3 regions of the Buttiauxella sp. S19-1 genome follow, and region 1 is predicted to be linked to each of the others. Evidence: predicted binding sites of a transcription regulator. Region 1 holds the regulator's gene; each other region holds the start of a gene.
What was found. The regulator Fur, encoded in region 1, represses iron uptake genes when iron is present. The targets are predictions, from matches to a motif close to ATAATAATGAGAACNACTATCAA.

Region 1 (8,006 bases):
CGAAAAATGGCGTATGCAGTTGCGAGGCTGTGGCGTGGCAGTTGGGCTTTGCGCCATCACTACCTTTATCGCCAATCAATGGTTGATGGGTTTTGATGCCGCCAACCTGGTGATGCTGTATCTGCTAGGCGTGGTCGTTGTGGCGCTGTTTTACGGGCGCTGGCCTTCAGTGCTGGCGACAGTGATAAGTGTACTGAGTTTCGATTTATTCTTTATTGCGCCGCACGGCACGCTGGCAGTTTCCGATATTCAATACTTGTTAACCTTCGCGGTGATGCTCACCGTTGGTCTGGTTATCGGCAATCTCACCGCTGGGGTGCGCTATCAGGCGCGGATTGCCCGTTATCGCGAACAACGCACACGCTACCTGTATGAGATGTCGAAGGCCCTCGCCGCCGAGCGCACGCCACAGGATATTGCCGCCACCAGCGAACTGTTTATCAATAACAGTTTTCATGCCCGCGCCCAGTTATTACTCCCCAATGAAAATGGTGTGCTGGAACGAGCCAATGCAAAGGGTGAACCGCACAACTGGGATGAAGCCATCGCTCGCTGGAGTTTTGATAAAGGCCAGCCTGCCGGCGCTGGTACCGATACGTTACCGGGTGTGCCGTATCAAATTTTGCCGCTGAAAACGTCGGAAAGAACCCTCGGGTTATTGATTGTCGAGCCGAGTAATTTGCGTCAGTTGATGATCCCGGAACAACAACGCCTGCTGGAAACGTTCACGTTACTGGCGGCCACGGCACTGGATCGCTTATTGCTGACCGCCAGTGAAGAGCAAGCCAGGATTTCCAGCGAACGCGAGCAAGTGCGTAATTCGTTGCTGGCTGCGTTGTCTCACGATTTGCGTACTCCGTTGACGGTGCTGTTCGGCCAGGCAGAAATACTGACGCTGGATTTGGCCTCTGAAGGCTCGAAACACGCCCCGCAAGCCAACGACATTCGCCAGCATGTGCTGAATACCACGCGTCTGGTGAACAATTTATTGGATATGGCGCGCATTCAGTCTGGCGGATTTAATCTGCGCAAAGAGTGGTTAACGCTTGAGGAAGTGGTCGGTAGCGCGTTGAAGATGCTGGAACTGAGTTTAGGCGGTCGGCATATTCTGCTTTCGTTACCTGACCCGTTAATGCTTATCCATGTTGATGGCCCGCTGTTTGAACGCGTGCTGATAAATCTGCTGGAGAACGCGGTGAAGTACGCCGGGTACCACGCCAATATAGGTATTCGCGCTCAGGCCGAGGCTTCCCAACTGGATCTTGAGGTCTGGGACAGCGGTCCAGGTATCCCTGCTGGCAAAGAACAGCTAATCTTTGATAAGTTTTCCCGTGGTAACAAAGAGTCCGCCATCCCCGGTGTCGGTTTAGGGCTAGCGATTTGCCAGGCGATTGTTGAAGTGCACGATGGAAAAATTTATGCCGAAAATCGCCCGGAGGGAGGGGCGAGTTTTCATGTTATTTTACCGCTTCCCCCACCGCCTGAACTGGCTGAGATGAACGAGGCTTTGTGATATCAGTTCTGATTATTGAAGACGAAAAAGAGATCCGCCGTTTTCTGCGCACCGCGCTGGAAGCAGAATCGCTACGCGTTCATGAAGCCGAAACATTGCAGCGTGGTTTGCTGGAAGCCGCCACGCGCAAGCCTGATTTAGTGATTCTTGATCTCGGTTTACCCGATGGCGACGGTCTGGATTTTATCCGCGATTTCCGCCAGTGGAGCCAGACGCCGATTGTAGTGCTGTCTGCTCGCAGCGATGAACAAGTGAAAATAGATGCGCTAGACGCGGGCGCGGATGATTATCTCAGCAAACCGTTTGGTATTGGCGAGCTGCAAGCACGTTTGCGAGTAGTATTGCGCCGCCATGCCAGTGTGGCACAGCCCGATCCGGTTTATCAGTTTTCAGGCATTAGTGTGGACCTTGCTACCCGCCGTATTACGCGGGATGGCGCTGAAATCCATCTCACACCGATTGAGTTTCGTTTGCTCGCCACGCTGCTCAATAACCACGGTAAGGTGCTGACTCAGCGCCAGTTGCTCAATCAGGTTTGGGGGCCGAATGCCGTGGAGCATAGCCATTATTTGCGGATTTATATGGGACATTTGCGCCAGAAGCTGGAAAGCGATCCCGCGCGTCCGGCGCATTTGCTGACCGAAACCGGGATTGGCTATCGGTTTATGCTGTAGTTCCGGCAGACAAAAAAGGCGCCTTGCGGCGCCTTTTCCAATTCAACATCTTACTTCGCGTTTTTCAGCACTTCGCTGACAATCTCTACCGCTTCTTTCTCAATTTGCAGACGGTGTTCTGCACCTAAGAAACTTTCACAGTAAATTTTGTACGCATCTTCAGTACCCGAAGGGCGTGCCGCAAACCAGCCGTTGTCGGTCATCACTTTCAGGCCGCCGATAGAAGCGCCGTTGCCAGGGGCCGCCGTTAAACGTGCGGTGATCGGGTCACCTGCCAGGGTGCTGGCGCTGACCATTTCCGGAGAAAGTTTGGATAATGCCGCTTTCTGCGCAGTTGTCGCGGAGGCTTGCAGACGGTTGTAGCTTGGCGCGCCGAAACGGGCAGCCAGTTCGTCATAATGCTGTTGCGGGTTCTTACCGGTGACGGCGGTTATTTCTGCCGCCAGCAGACACATGATGATGCCGTCTTTGTCGGTAGACCACGGTGTGCCATCAAAGCGCAGGAACGATGCCCCGGCACTCTCTTCGCCACCAAAACCAAAGCTGCCGTCGAACAGGCCATCAACAAACCATTTGAAACCCACTGGCACTTCAACCAGTTTACGGCCCAGGTCGTTAACCACGCGGTCAATCATCGCGGATGACACCAGAGTTTTACCGACGGCCACATCTTTACCCCACTGCGGGCGATGCTGGAACAGGTAGTTAATCGCAACCGCCAGATAATGGTTTGGGTTCATCAGCCCTGCTGGCGTGACGATACCGTGGCGGTCGTAATCCGGGTCATTGGCGAAGGCCAGATCGAATTTGTCACGCAACGCCAGCAAACCTTCCATCGCACACTCGGACGAGCAATCCATACGGATAGCGCCGTCTTTATCGAGGTGCATAAAGCGGAAGGTTTGATCGACGTGATCGTTAACAATCGTCAGATCCAGGTTGTAGTGTTTGGCGATGCGCTGCCAGTATTCGATACCGGATCCACCGAGCGGATCAACGCCCAGTTTCAGACCCGATTTCTGGATGGCGGCCATATCAACGATATCCACCAGCCCTTCGATAAACGGCTGCACCAGATCTTGTTCTTGTACGTGACCGCTTGCCCAGGCTCTCTCCAGAGAGATGCGTTTTACATCTTTCAGATCCGCCGCCAAAAGCGCGTTGGCACGATCTTCAACCACCTTGGTGACGTTGGTATCAGCCGGGCCACCATTAGGCGGATTGTATTTGATACCACCGTCTTCCGGTGGGTTGTGCGAAGGCGTAATGACGATGCCGTCAGCCTGCGCACCAGCGTTTTTGTTATGCGTCAGAATGGCATGTGAAATGGCAGGCGTTGGCGTGTAGCCGTTTGCCTGCTGCACAATGACATCCACACCGTTTGCAGCCAGCACTTCCAGCACGGAAATAAACGCAGGTTCAGATAGCGCGTGGGTATCTTTACCCACGTAGCACGGCCCGGTAATGCCATTTTTTGCACGATCTTCAGCAATCGCCTGAGCAATCGCCAGAATGTGAGGTTCGTTGAAACTATGACGTGCCGCACTACCACGATGGCCGGAGGTACCGAATTTCACCGCGTGTTCGCTATTCCCCACTTCAGGCTTCAGCACGTAATACTGGGCCGTCAGTTGGGCTACGTTAATCAAATCGCTCTGTTGTGCCGGTTGTCCTGCACGAGGGTGGTTAGCCATTGGCCTTTCCTTCTGACGCGAGGTGTTAGATTGTGCCGCAAACCTTTTCAATCAATTCCGCAGGGAACTGCATTGATTGCATGATGTGTTCAATCATGCTGCATTTACGACCCGTATTGGTGTTAGTGATAACCCAGTATGGCGTGCCCGGAACATGCTTTGGTTTGGTCTGGTTGCCATTTTGCAGCAGCGTTTGCTCGTTACCTGCAAAATAGACGCGCGTCCGGCCATGCAGCGACTCGGTCGCTTCACCAAAAGCATGTGCGTCGAGGGTATACAGAGTAGAAAGCACCATCATGAAACGATTGACGGCTTTCTTTTGCTCGGCATATTCATCTGACAACAGTAATTCACGAACCGCACGTACGCGATCGCGAGCTTTGTTTACGGGTTTGGCTTCCGGAGCAGCAGCTGCTGCCGTCTGGCCGGTAGTTACTGGTGTAGCAGGAGATTGACCGGCGGTAAATTTCAACATGCGCCGTAAAATATCGGACGCGCTTTCACCAATGTGCTGCGTGTGGCTGGCAATATAGCGATAGAGCTCGTCATCAACTTCAATTGTTTTCATCTTAATCCGGTGCGGTATCTTTTCTGAATTCAAGTTGTTGGGATTATATGTACATATTCGCACAAATCCCAACCTCGGGTAGCGCCAAACTTATGTCACACCACAAAGTCAGACTAAACTGGAAATTTGCGGCACTGCGGCAGGATGCCGTTATGATACCCTAACCTCACGAAGTAAAAAAAAAGAACTTTGCCATGAAATTGAATGCTCGCCTGCAAACTGCGCAACAATCGACTAGTAATTCCCCCATCGTCCTAATCCACGGCCTTTTTGGTAGCCTTGATAACCTGGGCGTGTTGGCCCGCGACCTCGGGCAAAATCATACGTTGCTGCAAATCGATCTGCGCAACCATGGTTTATCGCCCCGTAGCTCTGAAATGAACTATGCCGCGATGGCGCAGGATGTGGTTGAAACGCTCGAAGAATATGGCTTTGAAAAAGCAATCATTATCGGCCATTCCATGGGCGGTAAAGTTGCGATGGCTCTGACAGCTATTGCAGCTGAGCGCATTGATAAACTGGTGCTGATTGACATTGCACCGGTGGATTATCAGGTACGCCGTCACGATGAAATTTTCGCGGCTATTAATGCAGTCAGTAGTAGTGGAGCGAAAACACGTCAACAAGCCGCTATGGTGATGCGTGAGCATCTGAACGAAGAAGGTGTGATTCAATTCTTGCTGAAGTCATTTGCTGACGGCGAGTGGAAGTTTAATGTTCCGGTATTGTGGGAACAGTACGAGAATATTGTCGGCTGGCAAGCTATCCCAACCTGGAATGAACCGGCACTGTTTATCCGTGGTGGTGCATCGCCTTATGTTGACGAATCACACCGCGAAACGCTGCTTGCGCAATTCCCTCAGGCGCGCGCTCATGTGGTTGCCGGTGCCGGACACTGGGTTCACGCCGAAAAACCTGATGCTGTTTTGCGCGCAATCCACCGTTTTATCGACGCAAGTACAGCAAACTGATTAAAAACAAACCGACTAGCTGTTAGATGCAGCTAACGCGTTGGCGCGCAAGCCATGCTGATGTATGATTGCGCGCTAAAATGCGCCAGAGCACCCCGCTCCGTGCCACCTGAATTCCCTGTCAGTAGTCTAATCATGGCAAAAGAACAAACGGACCGTACTACATTAGATCTGTTCGCGGACGAGCGTCGCCCCGGGCGGCCAAAAACTAATCCGCTGACGCGTGATGAGCAACTGCGTATCAACAAACGCAACCAGCTCAAGCGCGATAAAGTACGCGGCCTGAAGCGAGTGGAACTGAAGCTCAATAACGATGCAGTAGATGCACTAAATCATCTGGCTGAAGCGCGCAATATCAGTCGTAGTGAGTTGATTGAAGAGATTCTGCTCGCGCAACTGAAGCAGCATCTCAGTTAGTTGAAAGGCTATATGCCCGGAATACGATGTTGCAGTCTGTGCACAACAGGCTGATAGCAGTTTCCGCACCGCAATGTGTTCTGCTATGATTGCCCTATCTGTGGCCAATTAGCAGCCACCATACCATTAAGTATCAAGAGGTTATTTTACTCATGGCAATCGTAGGCATTTTTTTCGGCAGCGACACTGGTAACACCGAAAATATCGCGAAGATGATTCAAAAACAGCTCGGTAAAGACGTTGCTGAGGTGCATGACATTGCTAAGAGCAGCAAAGAAGACCTGGAAGGCTTCGACATTCTGCTTCTCGGCATTCCAACGTGGTATTACGGTGAAGCGCAATGCGACTGGGATGACTTCTTCCCGACTCTGGAAGAAGTTGATTTCAATGGCAAACTGGTCGCCCTGTTCGGCTGTGGTGACCAGGAAGACTATGCAGAATACTTCTGTGACGCATTGGGCACTATCCGTGACATCATTGAGCCACGCGGTGCTGCAATTGTGGGCCACTGGCCGACTGCGGGTTACCATTTCGAAGCCTCTAAAGGCCTTGCAGACGACGATCACTTTGTCGGTCTGGCTATCGATGAAGATCGTCAACCAGAACTGACTGCTGAACGCGTTCAGAAATGGGTCAAACAAGTTTCTGACGAGCTGAACCTGGCAGATATCATCAACGCCTGATTCTGGATGTGACGCAGCTTTTAAACGGGTTGCGTCACATTGATAGATTATTCCGATTAAAATAATCGCTACAAATTTTTAACTTTTCGGTTTGTCCCTGTACAATGACCCCCTGGCTAAATAGCTAACAAGGCAATTAAATCGCGACTCAGCCGCCATTTTTTAGCTTGATTATGAATAATACTTGCGGTTTCCATTTAGAATCTGCAGTTCTATAATGAGACGCATTCATCTTAACGCTCACCCTGAGTCCGAGCGATCCGTTAAGCAACAGGACAATTTCCGCATGACTGACAATAATACCGCATTGAAGAAGGCCGGCCTGAAAGTCACGCTTCCGCGATTAAAAATCCTTGAAGTGCTACAGGGTCCGGTGAACCATCATGTCAGTGCGGAAGACTTATACAAACGTCTGATTGATATGGGCGAAGAAATTGGTCTCGCCACAGTTTATCGTGTACTAAACCAGTTTGATGATGCAGGCATTGTCACTCGTCACAACTTCGAAGGCGGCAAATCCGTATTCGAGTTAACTCAACAACATCACCACGACCACCTGATTTGCCTGGACTGCGGCAAAGTTATTGAGTTCAGTGATGATTCAATTGAATCTCGTCAGCGTGAAATCGCATCACGCCATGGCATCCGTCTGACCAACCACAGCCTGTACCTTTACGGTCACTGCGCTGAAGGTGATTGCCGTACCGACGAGAATGCACACGAAATCAGCGAAAAGTAATCCGCATATCTGACATTCTGAACCAGATGTCAGGTATAAAAAAACCGGTGAGGAAGCTCACCGGTTTTTTTATTGCAGGAATTCACAGATTACTTGTTGTTCGCACGAATCTCTTGCCAGATTTTATCGCACTTGGCTTTTACCGCCTGGTCGTTACCAGTACGAGTGGCCTGAATACAGTTTTGATAATCCAGGGTGCGCACCGTTTCTTTCTTCGCAAATTCCTGGTGTTCCTTTTCCTGACCCAGCACGTTTAACACGCTCTGACAGGCCTGAATTTTATCAGGATTCCCTTCTGCGGTATTGATACAGGCGCTATAGGCTTGTTTCAGTTTTGTATCTTCCGGTGCCGTTTTAGAGGGTTGTGCGCAGGCGCTCAAACCTAAAGCCATGACCGTAACCAAAATGATTTTTTTCATGCTCGATATCCTTTATAAAACCGGGCGCTTTCACGCCCGGTATCGAATCAGAAGATGGTGAACGGTGCGATGACGATGAATTTCACGTCACGCTCATCCTGGAAGATGTTGCCGTAACCACCGCCCCAGCTTGGGATGTCGGAGTGGTTGTCGTATTGAGTGAAGTGCAGTTTGAACAGAGTGCCTTTCGCGCGCCCATCCTGAATGGTGTACAACGCATCAAGGCTGTACGCCGATTCTTTCAGGCGATTGTCAGCATCGTAGTAACCGTCAGTGGTTGGTTTAGAGCTTGGTTTTGCATCCCATGCGTAAACATACGAAGCACCTA
Region 2 (8,006 bases), on a different contig from region 1:
TAATGTTATGTTATAACATTTTATAAATTCAAATACCCACTGGAGAACTTCATGACTAAACGCATTTCCGCCGCGCTGCTGGGCGCTGGCATTTTACTGAGTAGTGCTCATGTACTGGCGCATAGCCATTCACACGGCAAGCCGTTAACTGAAGCTGAACAGAAAGCCAGCGCCGGAGTTTTCGACGATAACGACGTCAAGGACCGCACCCTCAGCGATTGGGATGGGATGTGGCAGTCGGTGAATCCTTACCTGTTAAACGGCGACTTAGATCCGGTGATGGCGAAAAAAGCCCAAAAAGATGGCACTAAAACGGTGGCGCAATACAAAGCGTATTATCAGAAAGGTTACGCGACGGATATCGATACTATTGGCATCGAAAACAACACTATAGAGTTTCACACTGGCAAAACGATCAACACCTGCCACTACGCCTACTCTGGTTTTAAAATCCTGAATTACACCTCTGGCAAAAAAGGTGTGCGCTATTTGTTTGAGTGCAAAGATAGCCAGTCAAAAGCCCCAAAATATGTGCAATTTAGCGACCATATTATCGGTCCGCGCAGATCTGAACATTTCCATATTTACATGGGTAATGATTCCCAGCAGTCATTATTAAAAGAAATGGACAACTGGCCGACGTTTTATGAGTACTCATTAAGCAGCAAGCAAATTGTCCACGAGATGCTGGAACACTAAAAAGCTATCGATTTTGCTCAGCGCATTCATCGGTTTGCCGGGTCCTGGCTGAGGGTGAATGTGCGCCTTAATCTCAAACATCGGTCATCATAGCGCCGGAGTCATCACCGCTTCCGGCGCACTTTGCGCAATACAATTGCAGATATCGGGCAATAACGCTTCCATCTTCATCCTTAAACCTGGGATTGAAACCCTGTTTTATGATCTATGCTGAAGGCTACCAGTAAAGCAAGATGATTCACCCGCTGAATCACCGCTAGCAGTGTGCTTCTTGTCCTGCTTAACACTTAATAATGTCAATCAGTTACATCAGCATTGAATTGTTAATCAGGCGATGTAAAATTAACGTTAATATGTATTGCTGATGTGAATCATTCTTCAGATTCCTGGACTTCTTCTTCGCCATATCACCTCCTTCTCGGCGACCAGGTTTGAACCATTTTTTCAGGGAACGTTACGATGAAATTGCGAAATCTGTTGATCCTTGCTGTTGTTGCGACGGTTGTGGGCTGTAAAGCGCCCCCACCAAAAATGACGGACGACACTCTCGTCACCAGTGAGATCAATGGTGTCACATTGACGCACCGTTATGCGGTTAGCGCGCCAAAAGAATTCACCCCAGTCAACGCAAGTTTTAGGGCGCTGTATGCAGGGTCAATTATGAGCAAACCGGACTTCGGCGGAAAAGTCGTCAGCACCCTTGATAATGGGCAAAGTTACACCGTTTTGGGGCAAGTCGAGAATAATTGGCTGGCCGTTGCGCAGCAGGATAAACAGGAAATGTTGGGTTATGTTCCTGCACGTGCGCTGGTGAAAAGTGAACTGTATGCACAAACGCTGAAAAAAGATCGCCCTCGTCCACGCAAGGCCACCAAAAAAACCACCTGCGTTGCGGTCGATGGCAGTAGCAAAGCCTGCCAGAATGCGAACAGCGGCACCTGGATCATTGATTAACTGTCGACGTTTTACGTCATACCTTGTTGTTTAAAACTGTTCGGCTAAGAAGGATTTCTATGAAACTCTGGCTTTCGAGTCTGGCGCTACTGCTGGCATCTACTTCAGTGTGGGCGGCTGGTAACTATCGTATCGTCCAGTCTCCTTCGCAAAAGCTGGATGTCTGGATTGACGATGTGCAAAACAACACGCCGCAAAGCTGGTGTGCGCAAGAACTTCCCCTGCGAATCGTCGCCAATGGCGATAAAAATCCGGCGCTGCTCAATGTTTTTATGCCACGTCTGGGAACACTCCTGGAAAGCCAATGTAGCGCGGTGCAAATAGTCAGTTGGCGGATGGAAGATCCACAGGGTCAAGCACTCGCGGTTGGCACTGCGAGCAGAAGCAGCGACTGGACGGTGATTATCGCGCCGGTTGTTTCCAGCGAACTCAACACCCAACCCGCTCGCGAAGAAAACTCACCGTTAGCGGACCGCACGCCGTGGCAGGAGTTTACGCTGCAAGACGGCTGTCATTTGCGCACTTTCTGGCAGGGTGATGCTAATTCGTCAGCGATGTTTATCCCAAATGGTAAATGTGAAAAAGGCGGCTGGTTGAATGGCCACAGTGAAATCATTCAGAGCGGCGCTAAAGGCGAAACACGCAATGTGATGACCTTTGTGCATGGCTTCCCGGTCAGCGGATTAAGCGCCGATGCCGGTTCTGACAGCCTGCTGATTACCAGTCTCAATAACGAGCGGATGGTGGTCAGTAATGAACATGCTCCGCAGAGTTGGATGATTTTGCCTTATCACTCAGAGCTGAATGGCTGGAAAGCCACTGGCATGGTTGCCGTTGAAGTACCACGCGAACTGGCAGTAGATGAAGCCGCTATCCAGAAGCGTTTAAATATTGTGCGCAAAGTTTGGTCGGAGTGGCTTGCACCGGATACCCCTATCACCTTGTTGTTGATTGATTCCCTGCGTCCGCAATTGCGTGATCCAGCGGTTGGCGCATGGCGCTCCCAGAAGTAACCCTGAATTTTCGTCGATTTCGAGCAGAGTAAGGCCATCATGACTGATAAAGATTACAACTCCGAACTACCCGACGCTCTGCCGCCTGGCTTCCGTTTCGACGAGTTTGAAATTCAGCAAGTGACTGAATCCACCAATACTAACGTGGTGTATAAAGCGTGGGACCACCAGCTTGAGCGCCCGGTCACTATCCGCGAATTTATGCCGCGTGCGCTGACGGTACGCAGCGATAATATGCAGCTGGTGTTACGCAGCAAGCAAGACAGCCAGGCGTTTAATGTCGGAATGAATCGTTTTGTGCAGTCTGCTCGCCAGCTCGCACAATTTAACCACCCCAATTTGCTGCAAGTGTTTAGCTTCTGGACACAAAACGAAACCGCCTATGCGGCGACACGCTACTCCAACGGCGTAACGCTGGCTGAATTGCATCAGCATCAGCCTGAAGTGATTAATGAAGCCTGGATTCGGCGCATCTTGCCGATGTTGTGCGGAGCGCTGGCAACATTACACGATGAGGGGTTTATCCATCGTGACCTGTCGTTAAGAAGCATTCAAATTCAGGATAACGGCGCGCCTTTGCTATTGAATGCTGGCGCTCCGCGTCCAGGAAAAACCGAAAATGGCGATGAGATTAAAACGCCACTCAATCCAGGTTTTGCGCCGCTTGAACAATATGCTGATGACCTCGAAAACCGGCTCGGGCCATGGACGGATATTTACGCACTGGGGGCGATTCTCTACACCCTGATCACCGGCACTTGTCCACCTGCCAGCGTTACCCGCACCATTCAAGACCCGTGCGTGAAGCTGGCAAAAAATCGGCCTGAAGGTTATTCCCATAGCCTGTTGCAGGCGGTGGATAACGCGCTGGCGTTAAAACCGGAAGACCGCCCGCAGTCTATTGCAGAATTTGCGGCGCTGGCGGACATGCCGTTAAGTGGTATCAACGGCGCGGCACCGTTGAAACAGCCTGGCACCATGCTGGTCGCGGTGGAAGATGCGGAAATCACCCCTCTCTCGCCGTTCAAAAAACGCTACAAATTGCCGCTACAGATTGCCGCCAGTTTACTGGTAGGCGTGGCGATTGGCGGTTTCATTTTTAATAACAACGCCCCTTCTGTTTCTACTACCCAGACGGCCAAAACCGACAAACCGGTTGCGGAAAAAGCGGAAGCTGCCGGGACTAAAAGCGTGGTGCCTGTAGCGGATGGCGCGATAGCGCGCATTTATGTACGCATGAATGATGGCGAACAACTGGATGTTAATGGCAAGGCCGAAAAAGTGACACCAGGCGCCAATGGCTATGGCTTCCTGCAACTGCCTGCGGGCCAATATGAGCTTACGTTGCGTGATAAAAATCTGTCGCGAAGCATGACGTTATCGGTTGAAAAAGCGGGGACATGGTTGGTCAATCCGCAAGGGTAAATGGACGTTTAGCCAGGCGGTAAATTATCTGCTTTATCAGATTATGAGACATCTCCCGTAGCACTAGCCAGAAATTCGGCTAAGGTTTTCATAGGGTTGATCGCGGTAAACTTTCGCCGCGGTAGCCTGTAAAGGAGAACGATTAATGATAAATCCTGTTTTGCGCCGTCCTCGCACGTTATTTTTTGCGATTCAAATAGCTATCGGTTGTACGTTCGTCACTTTGCCTGCCTCAGCCGCAGACAGCCTGCCACAACCGCCTGATGTCATCCTTGGCCCGCTGTTTACCGATGTCCAGACGGCAAAATTATTCCCCGATCAGAAAACATTTGCCGATGCGGTTCCCAAGAATGATCCGTTGATGATCCTTGCGGATTACCGCATGCAGCGCAATCAATCGAGTTTCGATTTACGCCATTTTGTCGACGTTAACTTTACCTTGCCAAAAGAAGGTAAAAAGTATGTCCCGCCTAAAGGCCAAACTTTACGCGAGCACATCGACGGTTTATGGCCGGTGCTGACGCGCACCACTGACAGCACCGATAAATGGGATTCGCTGCTACCGTTGCCGAAACCGTATGTGGTACCAGGCGGGCGCTTCCGCGAAGTCTATTATTGGGACAGTTACTTCACCATGCTGGGGCTGGCGGAAAGCGGCCACTGGGACAAAGTTCAGGACATGGTCGATAACTTCGCCCATGAAATCGACACCTTTGGGCATATTCCTAACGGCAACCGCAGCTACTATCTGAGCCGCTCTCAACCGCCGTTCTTTGCCTTTATGGTCGAACTGCTCGCCAGCCACAAAGGTGACGAAACCTACACCACCTATCTACCGCAGTTGAAAGCTGAGTATGCCTGGTGGATGCAGGGCAGCGATACGCTGGCAGCAGGCGCTGAAAACTTGCGGGTGGTGAAACTAAAAGATGGCTCGGTGCTAAACCGTTACTGGGACGATCGCGATACACCGCGCGCCGAATCGTATCTGGATGACGTGACCACCGCGAAGAACAACCCCAACCGCCCGGCGACGGAAATCTATCGCGATTTACGCGCAGCTGCGGCTTCGGGTTGGGATTTTAGCTCACGCTGGATGGATAACCCGCAGCAACTGGGCTCGATTCGTACCACCTCTATCGTTCCGGTTGATTTGAACGCTCTGCTATTCCAGATGGAAAAGACCCTTGCGAAAGCAAGCCATGTGGCGAAGGACAGCGCAGCTGCCACGCAATATCAGCAACTGGCCGATGCCCGTCAAAAAGCCATCGAAAAGTATCTGTGGAACGATAAGCAAGGCTTCTATGCGGATTACGATCTCAAGAACCACGCGGCTCGTTCGCAACTGACCGCTGCCGCGCTATTCCCGCTGTATGTGCATGCCGCTTCGAAAGATCGCGCTGAAAAAATGGCGGCCATCACCCGTTCGCAATTGCTGAAAACTGGCGGGCTGGCGACCACCAACCTGAAAACGGGCCAGCAATGGGACGCACCAAACGGCTGGGCGCCATTGCAGTGGGTGGCCACGGAAGGCCTGCAAAATTACGGCCATAACGATCTGGCAATGGAAGTCACCTGGCGCTTTATGACCAACGTGCAGCAAACCTATAACCGCGAGCAAAAACTGGTGGAGAAATATGACGTATCCACCACGGGTACCGGCGGTGGCGGCGGTGAATATCCGCTGCAAGATGGATTCGGCTGGACTAACGGCGTCACCTTGAAAATGCTCGATTTGCTGTGTGGCAAAGAGAAACCGTGTGATTCCACACCAGACAAATTGCCTTCTGCAACACCGGGGCCGGTGAAAGAGACGATTCAGCCTGCTAGTTCTGCGAAGTAGTTTTCCCCTCACCCTAACCCTCTCCCGAAGGAGAGGGGATTGTCTGGTTTCTCTCTCAGCCTCATCCTCTCCCGAAGGAGAGGGGATTGTTTTGTTTTCGCCTTGTCCTTCCCCTTCTCCTGGGGGAGAAGGACGGGATGAGGGCGCCCACTCCCCGCCAAAATTGGCACTTGAAACAAAAAACAATAACGATAATAATTCGCATTCAATTTATTAGCACAAATAGCTAAATCAATACCTCTTGGGAATATAACTAAATGAAACTGGCATTTACAGTAAAGCGCTCTGCTTTACTCTGCGCGTTGGCACTCGCGGCCCCCACTTACGCATTGGCAGAAGACACCGTCGTCGTTACCGCCTCCCCCGCACAAACCTCCACCAGCCCAACCGAAGGTTACAGCGCAACGGTCAGCCGTGGAGCAACCAAAACCGATGAGCCGCTGATTACTACCGGTCAATCCATTTCGGTGATTACCCGCCAACAAATCGAAGACCAGGGCGCGCTCACCGTCAACAACGCGCTAAATTACACTCCTGGCGTATTTACCGGCTTTGCCGGTGGTGCAACGCGTTATGACACCGTGGCTTTGCGCGGTTTCCACGGCGGCGACGTCAATAACACCTTCCTCGATGGCCTGCGCCTGATGAGCGACGGCGGCAGCTACAACGTGATTCAGGTTGACCCGTGGTTCCTCGAGCGAATCGATGTGATTAAAGGGCCATCGTCGGCACTTTATGGCCAAACCATACCAGGTGGACTGGTAATGGAAACCTCAAAGCGCCCGCAATTTGTCGAGGAAGGCCACGTTCGTGCGATGTACGGTAATCACAACACCAACGGCAGCGCATTTGATTACACCAATGCGATTAACGAAGAATGGGCGTATCGGATTATTGGTTTAACCAAAAACAGCGACACTCAGTACGAGAACACGCGGGACGAACGTTATGCGATTTCCCCGTCCCTGCTGTGGCAACCCGGCGAAAATACCTCGCTGTTGCTGCGCGCCTATCTGGAAAAAGATCCATCAGGCGGATTCCACGGCTCGGTTCCGGCTGATGGCAGTATTTATTCATCCACCGGGCGCAAACTCAGCACCGGTTTCTCTGACGTCGAACCGGGCAATGACGCTTTCAAACGCCACGAGCAAATTTACAGCTACGAGTTTGCACACAGCTTTAACGATGTGTGGGCGTTCCGCTCCAACGCCAGTTATACCCACTCGAACGTCAGCCTGAAACAGGCTTACCAGATTGGTTGGGCAGACGTGGCGCATGACGAACTGATGCGTTATTACAGCGGCGAAACTTCATCGCTTGACGCTTACGCCATGGATAACCAACTGGAAGCCGATTTTGCAACTGGCGAGCTGGATCACAAAGTGGTGCTCGGCGGCGAATTCCATAAGTTCACCAACAATTTGTCCGATGACTCCGCTTACACCACCAACCTCAACCCGTGGACGGGTGAGTCTGGCGGCCCTGGCGGTTTCTATTATTACGACCCACGCGACCCCACGTATTCCACCATCAATCAGGGCCTGCTGACCAAAGCCGGTAAACGCCAGTATGAACAAACGGGTGTCTATCTGCAGGATGATATGCAGTGGAATCAATGGCACATGACGCTTTCTGGCCGTTACGATCACATCGTGACCAAGAGCCATATTGTGGCTGATGCCATTGATAGCGTCGTCACCGATAACCGTACTGACGATCACTTCAGTGGCCGCGCATCGTTGCTGTACGCATTCACCAATGGGATATCCCCATATATCAGCTACAGCCAGGCCATCACGCCGCAGGTTCTGCCGGATGCCGAAGGCAAGCTGCTGAAACCGACCACCGCTGAACAGTATGAAGCCGGGATGAAATACCAGCCGCTGGGTACGGCGGATCTCTACACCCTCGCCCTGTATGACCTGACGCAGAAAGATGTCGGGAACCGCGTAGTTCAGGGCAGTTACTATGAGCCAGCGGGTAAAGTTCATTCGCAAGGTGTTGAGCTGGAAGCACATTCTCAGTGGCATCCACGTTTCTCGACCGTTGCCGGATACACGTACAATAAAGTGCGC
Region 3 (8,006 bases), on a different contig from region 1:
GGAGTAATCGCTTCAGCGCCATAACGCAGGCGCTGTAAATACAATGCTTGCCGCGCCTCGTACATGATGTTTGACGCATCGTTTGAAGCGGAACCATCAACACCGAGGCCAACTGGCGCACCGGCATTTTCCAAATCAACCGTCGGGCACATGCCTGATGCGAGACGCATATTTGAAACCGGACAATGACAGACACCGACTCCCGCTCGCCCCAGGCGCTGAATTTCACTCTTATTAAAATGGATGCCGTGGGCAAGCCAGGTTCGGTCATTTAGCCAGCCAACACTTTCCAGATAATCCACGGTACGCAAGCCAAAACGTTGCAGACAGAAGTTTTCTTCATCTATGGTTTCAGCCAGATGCGTATGCAGCCGCACGTCCTCTTGCTGCGCAAGTTGGGCGCTATCCCGCATAATTTCAGTGGTCACAGAAAACGGCGAACATGGAGCGAGCGCGATTTGTAGCCACGCCCCTTCCCCGCGCTGATGGTAACGTTTAATCAATCTTTCGCTATCACGCAGAATTGTCCCGGCCTGTTGTACTGTGTGGCGAGGAGGCAACCCACCGTCATCTTCACCCAGGCTCATCGAGCCGCGCGTTAATACGGCACGCATGCCAATTTCGTTCACCACATCAACCTGCACATCGATGGCCTCCTCCATGCCCTGCGGGAAAAGGTAGTGATGGTCCGTTGTGGTTGTGCAACCGGAAAGCAGCAGCTCAGCCATCGCCACTTTACTGGCCAGCGCTAAAGCTTCGGCATCAAGCCGCGCCCAAACCGGATAGAGTTGTTTTAACCAGGGAAACAGCGGCACGTTAACCACCGGTGCCCACGCTCGGGTCAGAGTCTGATAGAAATGGTGGTGTGTGTTGATAAGTCCGGGTAACAAGACAAGTTCGCGAGCATCAAACACAGAGTCACATGGAACTGCGGGCTTGCCACCCAGGGGAATTAATTCACGAATGATTGCCCCTTCGATCACTACGCCACCTGCGGCGTCTTGCGAATTGGCGGTAAAAACTGCGCGGGGATTTTTGATCCACAAACGTTGGTCAGACATATCTGGCTCCTGAATATTAAAAAGTGAAGGAAGCCAGCTCAGTTATGGCCTGTCTGCTGATCCAGGCATTGCGGGGGCAATGTTGCCATTCTAACAGGAAACTGATGGGGCATCATCGCATCGTCTTATGGCTGTTATCAGGCAGGTGAAAGTGTTAAGGATTAACGAAAATGGGCTTCGCGGAACACGCAGGCGAAGCCCAATATTTGCGGATAATTATTTGCTAATTACTTTGCTGCTACTGCCGGTTTTGCAGTATCAGCCGCTTTAACCGTGATTTCAGGCACTTTGCCAAAATCCAGTTTGGTTGCATTCAATTTGGTGGTCAGGTCAGCGGTGACATCGAGTTCCGGCGCAACCGAAACTGCAGTCTGCATAGGCATAATGGCAGCAATTTTCTTTTCAGTGCGATAGGCATCAGCTGCCTGTTTTACCGCTGCCAACACAACCTGGCGTGCGGCGCGTTGCTGACCTTGCCATTGCTGAGCAATAATTTTTTTATCTGCCTGGCGCGCGGCCGCGACTTTATCTGCAGGCAGCGTGGCATAATTCTTTTCTGCCAGTTGCAGGCCTTTATGCAGATTTTCATTTACTGCTTTGAGATACGCTTGTTCTTGCTTAACCAGACCTGAATCCAGTGCGACCTTTTCCACATTAATAAATTTCATTTCAACTTCTCCAGCTTGTTTCGCATCGCAACCAACCAGCAAGGTACCAGCAACCATTACAGCGATTACGGCACCCGTCATCTGACGCATTAAATTTCGTTTCATTTGATACTAATCCCTGTAGGAAATTAAAATATAAGCACCGGCTAATTCATAAGTTATGAATATACATCGCCATCATTATATTTGCGCACCACATAGTAAAATAACCAATATCTTAAACCAGCCGCTATAATAGTGATTCTCAATATAAAATTAAACCCGCAATCCAGAATTGTATTTAACCAACCATGTTTAAACGGCGAGCGGTTTCATAATGTTCAACCCAATAACGGTTCGCCAGAGAAGACATGGTGACACCGACACTGCTTGAGGCGTGGACAAACTGGTTATCGCCAACATAAACACCGACATGGCGCATCCCCGGCGACGTTCTAAAAAAGACTAAATCACCCGGCTCGAGTTTTTCTTTGCTGACAGGCTGCCCATTTTTTATTTGCTGCGTTGTGGTTCTCGGTAATGATTTATGGAATGAATCGCTAAATATATGCTGCATCAGTGCAGAACAATCGACACCTTGATGTGTCGTACCGCCAAGGTGATAACGCGTTCCTTTCCAGTTTGAAAATTGTGCCAATATGGCAGACTTAATACTATTGGTATTACCGTGATCATCATTCTTTATATAGTTCCCTTTTTCAGAGAACACATCTTTCTTAGCAAGCGACTGGCTTGCGATTGATGCAAATTCCTTTGGCATATTAAAAGCAAAGGAATTTGCACTAAAAATAACAGGAATAATAAACAAAGTTGCGGCAATTAATTTTTTTAAACGAGGCATAAGAAATATCTTTCATCTACTGGCAAATACAGCGAAACAAGCCATTGCTGATTTTTAGCAATGGGACGAACAACTCCTTTTGGGTGAGCAAATAATAACCGCTGTATGAAATTTAGCCACGAGAGAATCGGTCTATTTTTAGACTTCTATTTTTTTTATTTTAAAAACAGCCTGATACTGAGTCAGGCTGTTTGGCATGGCGCTTACACATTGTGGAGACTGACTTCCGGCCGCTGGTAATGCGGCCAAACCAGTGCCACCAGCGCTGGGTAAGCATCCTGGCTGAACTCATCAAAACACTGCCGTAAGTTCAGCACTTCGATGTCAGCAAAAGAGACTTTTTCACCCTCAGTGCAACGTTTTCTGAGATTGTCGTAATAGCGATAGATAGCGGAATTTAAATCGCTGCATCGCCGTTGGGCACTAAAGAGTTTGGGATCGGCGCTAAGCATATCGATACTCATACGCTTAATAGTGGCGTGGTTAAAATCTGCATATTCATGGCTTACTCGCCAATAATAATCAGGGGTGATTTTTGAAATTAATTTCGCAAAGTAATCTTCATGTTCATCACTCTGCGAGAAATTTAATTTAGGGGAAGCCTGAGGGATGGGGTTGACGCTGGAATGGGATTTTTCACGCATTAGCATCAATACACCGCACAGCAACAATAGTATTAATACAATTGAATAAAAGACACTTTGCATGGGGACTCCTGTTTTTTTTATAGTAATTTTGAGGCAAAATGTTGTCAACGCTATTCTTGGTGACTACGCATCTCATTCTATTGATATGACAGGATATTTATATATGTTACCTAAAAACATGGTACCAGGAATGCTTCCTGCTATGCAGGTTGCATTTATACCATTAGCAGAAGATAGCGCTCTAACACTAAATCCCCAGGATAATATTTTATCGCTCGAGAAAACGGTTCTTAGCGCAAATCATTACGCTGGGCAGGCGAAAAATACTCTGCTTGAAGAAAGCGACCGACATTTAAAAGACCGATTATTTTGCGCGCTTAAAATTGAAGCGCTGGTCACCGTATTAAATGAATTAATTGAGCAAGAAAAGATCAGTCCTGCCGACCTGCAAATGCTAATAGAAGATAAAGAATTGCAGATAAGTCACCATTCACAGCAAATCTGGGTCAATCAACTCACCCAGGAAAAAAGCTGGCCGATGTTTTATTCACTGGACGAGTAATCTCAATGTCTGACGAACTTCCTGAGGTTCTGCACAGTTCCGATTCACCTGTGGGTGCAGAATCCGATAACACCTTATTACGCGAAAACATTGCAGCACTAGTGCAGATTAAAAATGGAAATATTGCGCGCTTTACCCAAAGCCAGCTCAATATCACCTCGGCACTGGTTGAACAGAAATGGCATAACCGCCACCAGATCTTTCCCTGGCGGGTAAAAGAAGAAGTTTACGGAGCGGTGCTCTGTGAAATCATCGCCCACCAGCCGCGGTGGAAAAACGAGATCCTTGCCCGGCTTGAAGTGGTTTATCAGAAACTAAGATATGAAGAGGCGCAAAGTTTGTCGTGCACGCGTGCGTTGCTGGAAAACAACTACAAAACTCCGCATTTGTAAGGCGTTAAAGTATGCTCGCCTTCACTAATAATTTCGGTCACATCAGCCTGCTCACCTATCCGAACTTCACTCACCCGGTCAAATTTACTCTTGTCGATCAACAGCAAGGACTGTGCTGATCGCTTGAGCAACATCGTTTTATATTCGGCATTCCAGCTGCGCGTGTCCCATAACGTTCCGTCGCTATCCACTCCCTCGCAGGAAAACAGGAACAAGTCGATATCCATCGATTTAAGATGCGCTGCCAGCGGGGCATTGATATAGCAGGCATATTTGCGCTGGAGAAGACCGCCAGTGCTAATCAGCTTAATATGCTCGCGCCTGGATAACGCCTGGCAAATACGTTCACTATTGGTGAAAACAGTGAGAGGAATATCTGGCAGTAATCGCGCCAGATACCAACACGTTGAGCTGGCATCCAGTGCAATCACCATGCCCGGCACAATCCAGGCCAGAGCACGATGAGCAATATCCGCTTTGCTATTGAGATGGCTTTTCAGGCGGGCGGTGAAAGGATCACCGCTTTCGTCTGCGCCTCGATTAATGCGCTTTGCCCGCCCATGTTGGCGAACAATTTTCCCCTGCTTTTGTAGTACACGCAGATCGCGCCGCACAGTTTCCTGGCTCACGCCTAATAACTGCGCCAGCTGTTGTGTGGTCAGATTGTTGTACTGCTCGACAAGTTGAACCAGTTGCTGGTGGCGTTCGGTTTTCATTAGCGCGTGTCTCCTGGCAATGCCCGAGATTAGCCCAGCAAAACCATTCGTGCCAGGCGAAACACGGAAATCGCCAGCTGTCGCTCATTCGCTTTATGAAAAAGCGGCCTGCTAGTTTAACCAGCAGGCCGCTCTATATATGTGATGCGATGGAGAGAAAGGAAAATTGATGCTTATTGGGTTTTCGTGACTTCTTGCCCAACCAGGCCAATCTTCAAATACCCTGCCTGATGCAGCGTATCCATCACATTCATCATCGTTTCGTAATCAACTGATTTGTCGGCACGGAAGAAAATCGTGGTGTCTTTCTTGCCTTCTGTCGCAGCAATCAGAGCATTGACCATGCTCTCTTTGGTCACTTCATCGTTGCCGATAAACATCGTGTGATCGGCTTTGACAGACAGGTAGACCGGTTTTTCCGGGCGCGGCTGCGGCTGGCTTGAAGACGCGGGAAGGTTAACCTTCACATCGACGGTCGCCAGCGGCGCTGCCACCATGAAGATAATCAGCAATACCAACATGACATCGATAAAAGGTGTCACGTTGATTTCGTGCATTTCACCGTTATCGTCGAGATTTTCGTTAAGACGCAAAGCCATGGGATCAACCTACACGCAGTTTCTGAGCGGTACGAACCGGGCGAGCAAGAGAACTGGCTGCTAAATCGAGGTCACGGCTTTGCAGCAGTAAAACCTGAGCAGCAACGTCGCCCAGAGAAGCTTTGTAACCGCCAATCACCCGAGCAAATACGTTGTAGATAACAACCGCCGGAATCGCTGCCACCAGGCCGATAGCCGTTGCCAGCAAGGCTTCGGCAATACCTGGTGCAACAACAGCAAGGTTAGTAGTTTGTGACTGTGCGATACCAATAAAGCTGTTCATGATGCCCCAGACGGTACCAAACAGACCGACAAACGGGGAAATGGCACCAATAGTCGCCAGAAAGCCATTACCGCGCCCCATGTGGCGACCCACCGCCGCAACTCGGCGCTCAAGGCGAAAACCGGTACGCTCTTTAATGCCTTCGTTATCTTCGCTACCTGTGGAAAGCTCAAGCTCATTTTGCGCTTCATTAATAAGCATCGTGCTCAGGCTTTTTGCATCAAACGTTTCGGCCATTTCGCTGGCTTCATCCAGAGAGCGGGCATGAGCTAAATGTTGTTGTTCACGCTTCAGACGGCGCTTTTGCGACATCAGCTCAACACTTTTGCTAAAGAAGATTGCCCAGGTGACGACAGAGGCCAGAATCAGGCCGATCATCACAATCTTTACCACGATGTCAGCATGCTGATACATGCCCCAGACAGAGAGATCTGTCTGCATCAAATTATTCGTCACTCTTACTCTCCACCGCGAAATAATACTAAAACTGTGCGCAATAATATCAAAACGACATCGAATTGATAGTAGTTCTCATTAGTATTTAAAGAGTGCCTTAAATTGTCCATGGATTCCTTGCGTTTACGCAGCAAAAGCATGATAAGTTAGTTTTGGACATCCAGATGGTTAAATAGGGCAAAGTGAACATGACTGACAAGCACATTGAAACGGCGCTGGTTAATGCCGGGCGCGATAAAAAATTCACCCAGGGTTCGGTTAACAGCGTCATTCAACGCGCGTCATCATTGGTTTTTGAAACCGTCGAAGCCAAAAAACAGGCCACGGCAAACCGCGCGAAAGGCGAGCTGTTTTATGGTCGCCGTGGCACCCTGACCCACTTCTCGTTGCAAGAAGCCATGTGCGAACTGGAAGGCGGTGCGGGTTGCGCACTTTACCCTTGCGGTGCCGCAGCCGTCGCCAATGCGATTCTGGCCTTTGTCGAACATGGCGATAATGTGCTGATGACCGGCTCCGCCTACGAACCCAGCCAGGATTTCTGCACCAAAATCCTCGCTAAACTCGGCGTCACGACCACCTGGTTTGACCCGATGATTGGCGCAGGCATTGCCCAACTCGTGCAACCCAATACTAAAGTTGTATTTCTGGAATCGCCTGGTTCGATAACAATGGAAGTACATGACGTTCCAGCCATTGTTCAGGCGATACGCAGCGTGGCCCCTGACGCCATCATCATGATCGATAACACCTGGGCGGCGGGCATTTTGTTTAAAGCGCTGGATTTCGGCATTGATATTTCAATTCAGGCGGGAACCAAATACCTGATTGGCCATTCGGATGCGATGGTCGGAACGGCGGTATCAAACGCCCGCTGCTGGGATCAGTTGCGTGAGAACTCGTATCTGATGGGGCAAATGCTGGATGCAGATACTGCTTATATGACCAGCCGTGGTTTGCGCACATTAGGCGTGCGTCTGCGTCAACATCATGAAAGCAGCCTGAAAATTGCCGAATGGCTGGCGCAACATCCGCAGGTTGAGCGCGTCAATCATCCTGCATTGCCAGGCAGCAAAGGCCACGAGTTTTGGAAACGAGACTTTACAGGGAGCAGCGGCTTGTTCTCATTTGTGCTTAAAAAGCGTTTGAATAATGACCAGTATCAAAGCTACCTGGACAATTTCAACTACTTTAGTATGGCCTATTCATGGGGCGGATATGAATCGCTGATTCTGGCCAACCAGCCAGAAGAACTGGCGGAGATTCGCCCTGCCGGGGGAATAGACTTCACCGGAACGCTGGTGCGTGTTCATATCGGGCTGGAGAATGTGGACGACCTGATTGCCGATCTGGACGCAGGTTTCCAGCGTATCGCCTAAAATTGCCAAATGTGGACACCGCAAAGAACAGTTTTTTTGCTTTCATGGTGATTTGTTGAGCCTGTGATCAAGGTGTCGCAGGCCATTTAGCGTTACACTATGTCCCTAAAATTAAGGTGCGCCTAAGCTAATGACTTTAGATTTAGGTGCGCCCAATAAAGCGGTTCCACAGGATTTGCCATGGCTGTTATACACAATATTGTTCAGGCGCTTTGGCAACATGATTTTGCTGCACTCGCGGACCCTCATGTTGTTGGAGTGGTTTATTGCGTCATGTTTGCGACGCTGTTTCTCGAAAATGGATTACTACCCGCCTCATTTTTGCCGGGCGACAGTCTGCTGTTACTCGCGGGAGCCTTAGTGGCGAAAGGGGTGATGGGTTTTGTCCCCACCTTATTGATCCTC

Region 2: a site for Fur is predicted at 6,114-6,136, ahead of MES37_RS21815 (TonB-dependent siderophore receptor). Genes of this name have one in related genera too.
Region 3: a site for Fur is predicted at 6,288-6,310, ahead of exbB (tol-pal system-associated acyl-CoA thioesterase). Genes of this name have one in related genera too.

The regions. Positions count from the first base shown of each region.
Region 1 is NZ_JAHWLU010000032.1:6,337-14,342, forward strand. It holds gene kdpD (two-component system sensor histidine kinase KdpD) at 1-1,513, shown strand, start outside; gene kdpE (two-component system response regulator KdpE) at 1,510-2,187, shown strand; gene pgm (phosphoglucomutase (alpha-D-glucose-1,6-bisphosphate-dependent)) at 2,238-3,881, opposite strand; gene seqA (replication initiation negative regulator SeqA) at 3,907-4,449, opposite strand; gene ybfF (esterase) at 4,644-5,420, shown strand; gene ybfE (LexA regulated protein) at 5,556-5,837, shown strand; gene fldA (flavodoxin FldA) at 5,990-6,520, shown strand; gene fur (ferric iron uptake transcriptional regulator) at 6,807-7,259, shown strand; gene chiQ (ChiQ/YbfN family lipoprotein) at 7,349-7,678, opposite strand; gene chiP (chitoporin ChiP) at 7,726-8,006, opposite strand, start outside.
Region 2 is NZ_JAHWLU010000148.1:1,929-9,934, reverse strand. It holds gene zinT (metal-binding protein ZinT) at 52-699, shown strand; gene MES37_RS21835 (SH3 domain-containing protein) at 1,159-1,653, shown strand; gene MES37_RS21830 (hypothetical protein) at 1,713-2,666, shown strand; gene MES37_RS21825 (serine/threonine protein kinase) at 2,706-4,091, shown strand; gene MES37_RS21820 (alpha,alpha-trehalase) at 4,237-5,931, shown strand; gene MES37_RS21815 (TonB-dependent siderophore receptor) at 6,189-8,006, shown strand, end outside.
Region 3 is NZ_JAHWLU010000029.1:31,891-39,896, reverse strand. It holds gene MES37_RS09310 (8-oxoguanine deaminase) at 1-1,061, opposite strand, end outside; gene MES37_RS09305 (hypothetical protein) at 1,289-1,834, opposite strand; gene MES37_RS09300 (NlpC/P60 family protein) at 2,010-2,570, opposite strand; gene MES37_RS09295 (ESA_00282 family adhesion-associated protein) at 2,774-3,277, opposite strand; gene MES37_RS09290 (hypothetical protein) at 3,276-3,779, shown strand; gene MES37_RS09285 (cytoplasmic protein) at 3,785-4,171, shown strand; gene fucR (L-fucose operon activator) at 4,150-4,887, opposite strand; gene exbD (TonB system transport protein ExbD) at 5,061-5,486, opposite strand; gene exbB (tol-pal system-associated acyl-CoA thioesterase) at 5,491-6,225, opposite strand; gene metC (cystathionine beta-lyase) at 6,414-7,601, shown strand; gene MES37_RS09260 (DedA family protein) at 7,782-8,006, shown strand, end outside.